2 regions of the Streptococcus sp. ELY_137 genome follow, and region 2 is predicted to be linked to the other one. Evidence: riboswitches for the same ligand, from Rfam matches in the RefSeq annotation. Region 2 holds a riboswitch; the other holds the start of a gene.

Region 1 (5,095 bases), on a different contig from region 2:
ACTTTGGTAATATTTTTCCCGATTCCTAGAGTGTTGAGGAACATGGAAGAAATAATATTTTCCTCATCAACCCCAGTCAAGGTTGCTACAGCATCGTAGTTTTCAACACCTTCCTCGACCAAAGTATTTTTAGCCGTACCATCACCTAAGACAATAGGAACATCAGGAAATTCCTGACTAAAGAATTGGCTGCGGTTTTCGGTGATTTCAATCACTTTGAGTTTCATTTTAGTATTGCGCAAGATATTGAGGAGATAGTAAGTAATACGACCGGCTCCAATAATCATCATATTGCGGATAACTTTATTTTTGACAAAGTTATGGAAGAGGATCATCTCAACACGATCACCTGTTACAAAAATTTTATCGCCAGTTAATAGGGTATCATCACCATCAGGGATAATAATCTGATCACCGCGTTTGATAGCACAGACTAAAATATTGCCGAACTTGTGCCGAAATTGATCCAAAGAGAGGTCGCACAAGCGGCTGTCCTCAGTGATTTTAAACTCCATCAGCATAACTCGTCCGTTGACAAAGTGCTCGACAGAGAGGGCACCTGGGAAGTCTACGCTGTTAGCAATATAACGGGCGGCTAGCAGTTCGGGATTGACCACCATAGAAAATCCGAGGAAATTATGATCCTTGAAGTAGGTGTTGGAATACTCAGGATTACGCACGCGGACGATGGTTTCTTTAGCTCCCATTTTCTTAGCCAGAACGGCTGAAATCATGTTTACCTCATCCTGATTGGTGATGGCTACAAAGATATCACAGTGTTGCACATCGGCTTGCTCTAAAATTTTAAAATTAGCGCCGTTTCCGACAATTCCCATAATATCAAGCCGTCTGCTGACACGATTAAGGACCTCTTCTTTTTCCTCAATAAGAGTAACATCGTGTTTTTCTTCAACTAATGAGCGACAAAGGGCGGTACCAACTTTACCTCCGCCGACAACAATAACTTTCATGATTTTTCCTTTTTTACAAGATACAAAGAGCATCAAAGCTAAGAAAAAGGGTGATTGACACTAGTATAGACTCAAGAAAGTCCGTTTTTCAAGGCAATCATATCTGCAAAGGCTAAGCCTTAAACAAAGGTGTTTTTTCTTGTGCTTTTTAACTCTAGGTTCGGTTAGAAACTTAGCAAAAAACGCTTTAAACTAGTATACTATCATACTCTTTTTTTGCCTAAAATGCACCCTTTTTTTGCAAAATAATACCAACTAAACACAAAGTTTAAAAATCTGGCGTCAAATCTGTAAAAAAGATGCAAATCCTTACATTGTTTGACAGTTGGTTGCTGCTGATCAGGAATTGAAGAAATTAAATACAAAAGTTCATCAGGTGCAAGAATCGTTTGGCAATTTGGTAATGCAATAAACGGAACTTAAACAGAAGGAGAAGCAGCTGCTCACCCTTTAAAAAAGAGGCCAAAGAAATCAAAAACTACCACTAGGCGGGCATTTATACTACCGATAGAAGCAAAGAAGTCTTGTTTTCGGCTTTTTTTGTGATAAATTTCAGAAAAAATATTTTATAGCTTTTTCATTGATATTATTGGATTTTCAGCGGTTTCTCAAAAATAAGACACGTACTTTTCCGCTAAATCTGTTGACAACTTTGCTAATAGTGTTATACTAGTTGTAAGGATTCGTTAGTTTAAATCAAACCTGTTATGATTTAAGTTAATGAGCCACCACCAACCATGTTGCTTGCTGAGCTTGACTCCGAGCAGCGTGGTTATTTTTTTGTAGTAAAGAGGTTAATATGGCGGTAGAACCATTTATTCAAGAAACTTATCAGGAAACGAAGGGACGCAATCATATCGTTCTTTTCGAGCCCCAGATCCCAGCAAATACAGGAAATATTGCTCGGACCTGCGCAGCTACCAACAGCCCCCTGCATATTATTCGTCCTATGGGATTTCCTATTGATGATCGCAAGATGAAGCGAGCAGGCTTGGATTATTGGGATAAATTGGATGTTCGTTTTTATGACAGTTTAGAGGAATTTACAGCGCAGTGTCAGGGCAGTCTTCATCTGGTCTCGAAGTTTGCTCAGAAGACCTATTCGGATCTTTCCTACAATGATAACAAGCAGCACTATTTTCTATTTGGCCGTGAGGATAAGGGCTTGCCTGAGGCATTCATGCGTCGCCACCCTGAGCAGGCTATCCGCATTCCGATGAATGATGAACATGTTCGCAGCCTCAACCTTTCTAACACCGTCTGTATGATTGTTTATGAGGCACTTCGCCAACAACATTTTTCTGGCTTAGAATTAGTCCATAGGTATGAAACAGATAAACTAAAATAGCTAAAGAGAGAGTGGGATCAGCCCCAAAATTGAAAATTTTGGTTCTCACTACTCCCTAATTTTAAGGTGGTAACCTGAAACGGTCTCTCCTAGATCGTTTTTGACACTTGCTTTGCAAGCTTTATTTCCCGATTGAGTCTGGACTTTTGTCCCAGACTTCACTGACAACCACTGTGCCAGGAGTTTATTCAGGGATACTGGACGTGCCTTTGCCCAGCCTCCTTTTTGTTGAGATAGTTATTGCAGGATGATAAGAGATGGAGCTACTTTAAAATTCGGAACAGCTCGATTTGGCCAGTAGCATATTCATAAAAAAGTATGGCCAGATTTAAAAATTAAATCGAATAAAGCTCTATATTATAACTGGTAAAACTAAGGGCTTGCACTCTAGCAGGAATTTTTATATACTTAATTTGTCTTCAGGGCAGGGTGTGATTCCCGACCGGCGGTGTTTGTTTTCTGTTAGGAAGCAAGAGTCCGCGAGCCTCTAAGGGTTGATGTGGTGCAATTCCACAACCGACAGTATAGTCTGGATGGGAGGAGACAAGTTTTTTGCTATACAAAAAGGGCTGCCGATCTAGGCTGGCTAACTTTTGTCTATCGAAATACTTCGCCTCCTTCAATTTGAAAAAATTGGAGGAATTTTTTATGTCAACAAGTCGTCATAGGACCCGTCGATTGGTCTACATTGCTGTTTTATCTGCAGTTTCATTCATCCTAATGTACCTGCAGTTTCCCTTGATACCGGGAGCTGATTTTTTGCAGTTTGATTTTTCAATCCTGCCAGTTCTCTTAGCTTTAGCCATATTTGATGGTAAAAGTGCGCTGATGGTTTTAACCCTGCGTACCCTCTTAAAGCTGATTTTAAATAATGGCGGCGTCGGGACCTTAGTTGGACTGCCTATGAATTATATTGCCTTGTGCCTTTTTGTATTAGCGCTATCTGTAATTTGGAAAAAGCAGCAGACTCTCTCTTCTTATTTAAGTGCCTCAGTTATTGGAACCTTGCTTCTGACGGTAGCCATGGTCTTGCTCAATTACATCTACGCTGTTCCCCTTTATGCTAAATTTGCTCATTTTGATATTAGAGCGACATTAGGCTTGGGTAACTATCTCTTTGGTATGGTGGTCCCTTTTAATATCCTGCAGGGAGCGATTTTTTCCATCAGTTTCTTTGTGATTTACCTAGCTATTAAACCTGTCATCGCAAAATTATAGAGGCTATGCTATAATAATATCATGCATAACAGACAAAAGTTTTTTATTCGAGCTAGTTTTGCAGCTCTGATTTTCGTTGTTTTAGGTTACATTGTTAAGTTTGACCCCAGATTGCTGCAAGGGTTTGACCGCAGCCTGCAGTCGGCTATCCGCGGTCATCTACCAGCCCCGCTAACAGCTTTCTTTCGCTGGGTAACGGTTTTAGGAGATACGCCAGTACAGGGGTTTCTCGTTCTTGCTTCACTAGTCATTTTTATCTGGAAGAAGTGGTATGCAGAAGCTGGCTTGGTTCTGTTTAATGGGATTTTAGCGGGTATAGGTATTGCCCTTTTTAAGAATATCTACCAACGCCCGCGTCCCAGTCTGTCACATTTAGTAGTGGCTGATGGTTATTCTTTCCCAAGCGGTCATTCTATGGGGATTATCCTCATCTTGGGCAGTCTTTTGATTATTGCCCACCAGCGCATTCAATCCCGAAACCAGCGTCGCTTGGCAGAAGCCTTGTTAGCCTTGCTCATCTTCTTGGTTGGCTTATCGCGAATTTATCTGGGGGTTCATTATCCTACGGATGTCATCGCTGGCTTTGTTTTGGGTTATGGTGTGCTTTGTTTGGGATATCCCTTCTATGATGAAGTGCGCTTCGAGTGGCGTTTTAAAAGTAAACAAAAATGATAAAATTTTAGATAGGTGCAGTTCTAATCCCTGCACCTGTCTTTTTTATCTGAAAGCAAAAGGCAGCTCTAATCATGATGATTTGACTGTTTTTGCTTATTATACTCTTTAAGAATCTGGATAATAAGTCTTTCTATTGATGAGTATCAGATCTGATAGGCTTACTCTCAGTTACTAAGCTGCCTATAGCAGACCGCTGATAGCGGCTGCAGTCAGCGACAGAAGTGCTTCGTTTTTTTTTATTCTAGTTAGCGCTGTAAAAATTTAAAAGCTTGCTTTTTTCAGGCGGTAGTAAGGATCTATCTCATAGGATTTGACATAAAAAATTCAGCCTTAGCAGATTTTCGATTTTCTTAAAGTCTTGCTTAGTTCGATGAGATTAACTTTAAGTATAACCGATTCCAGCCTAGCTTGACTATGATAAAAAATAGAATATTTTCGTTTGCCTAAAATTTTTTAAAGACGGTTGCAAAAAGCAATAGCAGGCACTATAATGAGGGCGCATACATCCTAGAGGGTGGAATCCTAAATCTCTAATTGCCCCCCGATTAAAGTGGGTAAAGGGAATAAGGATTGATACTTTCTTGTGATGAAACGAACAAGGGTCGAATTTCCTCGGGGCATTAGAGAACACTCCTTGTGTGCTGGCACACGGCGCCGCTCCTCTATTTTCCTGTCTAACATTTTTATTAAAGCGAATCGGCCCCTAGTTATCGTATAGGAGGCAGCTTATGTTTTCATTTTTACAACCGTCACCCGATGCTACAGAAAAAGTTCCTGCTAAAAAAATAGCCAGCAGCTATCGTCGGCATCAGATTGGTGTTTTAGCAGCACTGTGTTTGGGCTATATTGGCTATTATATTATTCGTTTGATCTTCACGACTGA
Region 2 (5,095 bases):
CTGCTCGCTTAGTCCTGAAATAAGAACGTATTGATGTCAACATCGGACTTTCTGTCGGTTCTACTGACATTTGCTGTTCTTGAGAGTGATTGATAGTTGTCTTTTGAGAGTGCTCAAAAACTGTCTCTTGCGGCTGTTCAGATACTGATTCTAGAGGTTCCTCCTTTGTTTGAGGGGGTTCTGATTGTTCAACAAAGTCCCCTGCTGCTTGCGCTGCATTAATTTCACTGACTTCAGGAGGACGTCCATATATTTTTTGAAATTCTTCCATCCATGCTTGTAAGTTCATCTTCTTTCTCCTTTTCCCTTTCATTGTAGACCATTTTATCACAAAAAAACTGATGGAAAATACCTGTAAATTATAATTTTCTTGATTTTAGCAATTGTAATCTTGATGAAAACTAAATCAAAAATTCCGCATCAACCAAGATGCAGGATAGGGGAACTAAGATACATTATTTACGAGTGTAGGAATTTTTCAACCTGATCAGCCTGCCGATGAAGAAAAACAAGGTTGGCGATGATTGCTGCAAAAATAAGCGGGGTGATAACCAGCAACAATAGCCAATGCAGTGGATTGCTCAGACAAAACAGAAAGATACTGAAAATAAGCAAAGGCATGGTGAAAACTGCAGTCATGCTGCCAGGAACCCAAGTTCGAAATCGGATGGCCTGACTGATATGAGATAAAAGATGGAAAGTATGTCCCAGCGTAATCGCCAGCACTAATTCTGGTAGCTTAAAAAGAATACCTGCAAGCAAGATCAGGCTAGCTAAAACAAATTCCTCAATTACTAACCCTTCCTGCTATCAGACCTAAATCTAATCCCTGTACTATCATAGCAATCGGTAGAAAACAAAGGGTGTTCGAGTTTACTAACATTAATAACAAATATGATACTAGGATAAAACATAAGCTAATTTAATCCAGTCCTAGAATTTACAATATAGGTACAATAAAAAAACTCATAAAATCTTCAGTAAAATCGCCTTGAACAAAAGCATTTACCTGAAAAAATTTTATGAGCTAAACCTTGGAGTTTTCTTGTATATGTTTTTTATGAGTTTAATGTATCACTTTTGGTTACTGAACAAGTCTATTAAAAGAGAAAAGTCTATAAACTTAGAAGAGGTAAATATTTTAGATGCTCTCCTCAATAACCTGCTATATATTTTAGCCCCTCAACCATTTTTTCAATATTGACAGTAAAAATAATCTGGCCTTTTTCTGGATTTGCACCAGAAGGATCTCCACCGATACCAATTGGATTACCGTCCTTATCTATAAAATCTTCAGCGATCCAGTTCAAATTGATGTTGCACTCCTTTAGCTTACTATCAAAGACATACCCAGTAGCTTGTCCTGCAATCGCCCTATCAAGTTTAACCAATCCTTCATCTATAGCCATGACCATAGATGTCTCCATCTCTCCACCGTGAAAATCGAAGGTATTTCCTTCGGAAACTGTCGCTTGTACGCGCGGATCATCAAATGCCCCAAAATTAAAAATAAAAATATCCAAATCATGTGAATAGCGCAGTTCTCGACTGAGGAGGTTAGCAATCGGTGTATTTCCGCCATGACAAGAGAGGAGGGCTATTTTTCTAAAGCCGTGGTGGTACAGAGACTCTATGATTTCTTTCAGCATATGGTAGTAGGTCTCTGTCGAAAAGGTAAGGCTGCCGCAGAAATTGGCATGCTCAGTGCTCAAACCAATAGAAATATTGGGAAGGATCAAGAGCGGAAAATTCTCGTCAATCTGATTTACTTCCTGTAGAATCAAATCAGCCATTTTCTCAGCGATCAAATCATCCGTTCCCAGTGGGGCATGGTTGCCGTGCTGTTCAATTGCTCCAAGAGGAATCATAACAATTGTCTCTTCTTTATTAAGCACTTCCATATCAAGCCTTGTTAATTCACGATAGTATCTAGCCATTTTTATCTCCTCTATTTATCTTATAGATAAAGCGTTTGTATAAAAGGTAAGCAATTGCTCCGTTCAAGCTAACCTTAACTATGTTGAAAGGGACTGTCGCCAAAAGAATAAAGCTAGTCAAGTTAGAAATAGCTGGGTTAACAGAACCAAAAGACTTGGCTAAACTTTCCAAATCAATTCCTACAGCTTTGGCATACAAGGGCAGGCTAACAAAGAGATTGATGGCTGTAGCAGACAAGGTCTTGATCACAATCGTTGCCAAAAGAGCTAAAACTGCTGCTTTTAAAGTCTTACCCCTCTTTTTGAAAATCAAGCCCAGAGGATAGACAAAGAAGACAGCCGAAATTAAATTGGCGAACTCACCGATATACATACTATTGCTACCGACGGTAAAAAGTTTGATCAGGATCTTTAGAACCTCGATAATCAAACCTGATGTAGGGCCTAAAAGAAAGGTTGCAATGATCGTAGGAACATCTGAAAAGTCAACCTTGTAGAAGACCGGCATGAAGGGAACCGAAATTTCAAGAGACATCAGGACGCCTGCGATAGCTGCAAACATGGCCGTATAGGTGACATATTTTATTTTCGGATTTTTCATAAAATCCTCCTTTCTAGATGCGTCAACAATCATGGGAAAATTTTATGAGAAACCCTTTTTCATCCATCCAGTAAAAATACCATCATTCTACCTAGGGCAGTAATCGAAAGACTCTTTTGTCACTCAAAAATAGGTGAAATTATCTCCAAAGAAACTGCCATTGCTTAATTTTCAAAGTATCGCTAGCACTGTTGAGGTTACCTTGAAAACTGCTTCACTGATGCGAACAACTAACATTGGAACTGCTTAGATTGAAATAGCTATATGATGAAAAAAGCGCACTTCAAAATGAAATGCGAGGTTTTTTTGAGACTTAGCAAATAAACTCCTTTTAACTGTTTCCAAGTGCTAAGGAGGTCTTTCAGCTAAATTCTTCTCTCATCCAGACTATACTGTCGGTACTGGAATTACACCAGTTCATGCCTTATGGCTCGCGGACTATACCGCCGGTTAGGACTCTCACCTGACCCCGAAGAATTATTAACGCCGCCATTCTAACACAGGTGTATTAGTCTGTCAACTGATTTGAGAACGTAGTATGTGGTAGAATTTTTTAGAAAGTAGAATAACCCTGAAAAGAGGCTCTTTTAGAACCGAGACATAAAAACTGAACAAATTTTACTTTGCTCAGCTCTTGACATTTTTCAGGTTATCCCTTAAAATTTATTAAGCTGAGCAAGGGTGTGTTTTTGAGGAGTTCTTGCTCGGTGAGCGATGGCGGTAACCATCGCTCTTTTTTTGTTTCTCATTTAATATGAATATATTATAGCATACCAACCGCACCATTGCAAGTATTTTGAGCATTTTTTCTAGTAATTATAGTCTTTTTATCACCGTTTGGCAAGATTTGTTTTTAAGCTGGGTAACTGGCTCTTTTTACGGCCATCCAACAAGTGATACGATTTAGGAATCCGTTGCTGTCTTTCACGGATATCTCCAGGGGTATCTAAGTCCTCAGCCAGCATAGTTTCATACTCTGTCCGCCAAGTACCAAAAAACAGATCTTCCAAACTATTCTCGTACGTTAAAACGATCACCTGACTCATGGTTTTAAGTCCTTTAGGAGTCCAATACATGCCTCTTTTTTTCATGCGATAAGTAATCTTGCGATGCTGACTTTCCATAATCCCTATCCCGGCTGAGTCCAGTCCTCTCAATTTAGCAGACTTTGTGTATTTAAAACGACTGAGAAAACGGGTTTTAAAACTATCAAAAACAGCTTGGTCATCTTCTTGTGTAATGAGAGACTCAACCGTATCCAAAACCATTTTAAATTGTTCTCGGTCATGTTTTTTTATAGCCTGAAAAGCCTTCTTTTGTAAGTCATCTGGGTATCCCCTAAAGAAACTCCGTAACTCCTTATGAACATGGTAAGCATCCCAGAAGTGTTCATGGCGACGAATTTTCAATGCTCTGGCAATCCCCTCAAAGACCTTAGGGGAATAACCCGCTCCACAGTCAGAATTAGTGATGAGTAAAGTAGTCTCCTTAATCGTATAGGTATTATAGAGATAATCCAACAATTGCTGTCTGGCCGCATAATGACTGGGAGAAACAAACTCCTTTTTCTCCATCAGTTCAAAACGATTGGGACCAACTTGCCGACTGCCCGTATGGACAACAAAATGGGTGAGGTCGGTATTGCGTTTCTCTGGAACATCGGACTTCGTTTTAATCAAAGCGCCGTCTCCTTCAATATAGATCAGATCAATTGGCTTCTTTTGAGGCTGGCTGTTTTCTGTATAGAAACGATATTGTTCCTTTTCTTCCAGCAGATGATGTGCCAAGTCTATAGCTTTGACAACGGTCGGTTTAGTAATAGCTACTTGATAAAGAAGGGCAATCACCTGAATCACCTTATCATAGGGCATCATGGTTGACAGTTTGACAATCTGATAAAGAAATTCATACGAATAGCGAGAATTTTTAGGAAGTCCCAGCATATCATCAACAGGTACGGCCCACTCGTTACCCTTTTTCCAACGTTTGCGACTGAACGTGACTTCCCCAAAGGTAAAAATGACTGTCCGCTCCATAGAATGAATACACCGATAGCCTCTAGAGCGCATACTCACAGACATCTGGTCATCATAACTGGCTAACCAAGACTGGAAATCTTCTTTTATCGTCTCTGCATAACTGGCTTTGAGTGACGTTTCATCAATCATATTAATCCCCTTTACTATTTTTTGTGGGTATTGTATCAGGTGACAAAAAGATGAAGCAACTATTTTGACCAACAAAAAAGCCCTGAATTAATTAGGACCTTTTAATGACTTATTCGGTTTTATGAGAAAAAGTTTTACGCAGATTTTTTAAAAAGGTTTTCGTTCTCACAAAGCAATGTTCCTCTTTCCAAAGGAGAATGATCTCCAAAGCTAAAATGCCGATCAAAGTCCAGTTAAGAACGATCACAGCCGTCTGGAAACGGGTCAATAAAAGATAACCCAGCCAACAGACGGTAAACACAAAACCACCGCTTGGCCAAAATCGCAGCAGAACCAGAGCCAGCAACAAGCACATCATCTGATCAATGCCAAAACTAGCAACGCCCCAG

Evidence for each region. Region 2 has a riboswitch for FMN ahead of AC4HAO_RS01355 (ECF transporter S component). Riboswitches for the same ligand answer to the same signal wherever they lie in the genome.
Region 1: linked by a shared signal. The riboswitch ahead of AC4HAO_RS10335 (ECF transporter S component) and the one ahead of AC4HAO_RS01355 (ECF transporter S component) in region 2 are both predicted to bind FMN.

Annotation. Positions count from the first base shown of each region.
Region 1 covers NZ_JBZFUL010000020.1:9,993-15,087, forward strand. The annotation lists gene trkA (Trk system potassium transporter TrkA) at 1-971, opposite strand, end outside; gene AC4HAO_RS10330 (tRNA (cytidine(34)-2'-O)-methyltransferase) at 1,771-2,319, shown strand; FMN riboswitch at 2,731-2,868, shown strand; gene AC4HAO_RS10335 (ECF transporter S component) at 2,968-3,537, shown strand; gene AC4HAO_RS10340 (phosphatase PAP2 family protein) at 3,559-4,209, shown strand; gene AC4HAO_RS10345 (MFS transporter) at 4,941-5,095, shown strand, end outside.
Region 2 covers NZ_JBZFUL010000001.1:270,498-275,592, reverse strand. The annotation lists gene AC4HAO_RS01370 (hypothetical protein) at 1-289, opposite strand, end outside; partial or broken gene AC4HAO_RS01365 (HXXEE domain-containing protein) at 460-795, opposite strand; gene AC4HAO_RS01360 (creatininase family protein) at 1,155-1,937, opposite strand; gene AC4HAO_RS01355 (ECF transporter S component) at 1,930-2,538, opposite strand; FMN riboswitch at 2,905-3,019, opposite strand; gene AC4HAO_RS01350 (ISLre2 family transposase) at 3,369-4,706, opposite strand; gene AC4HAO_RS01345 (hypothetical protein) at 4,816-5,095, opposite strand, start outside.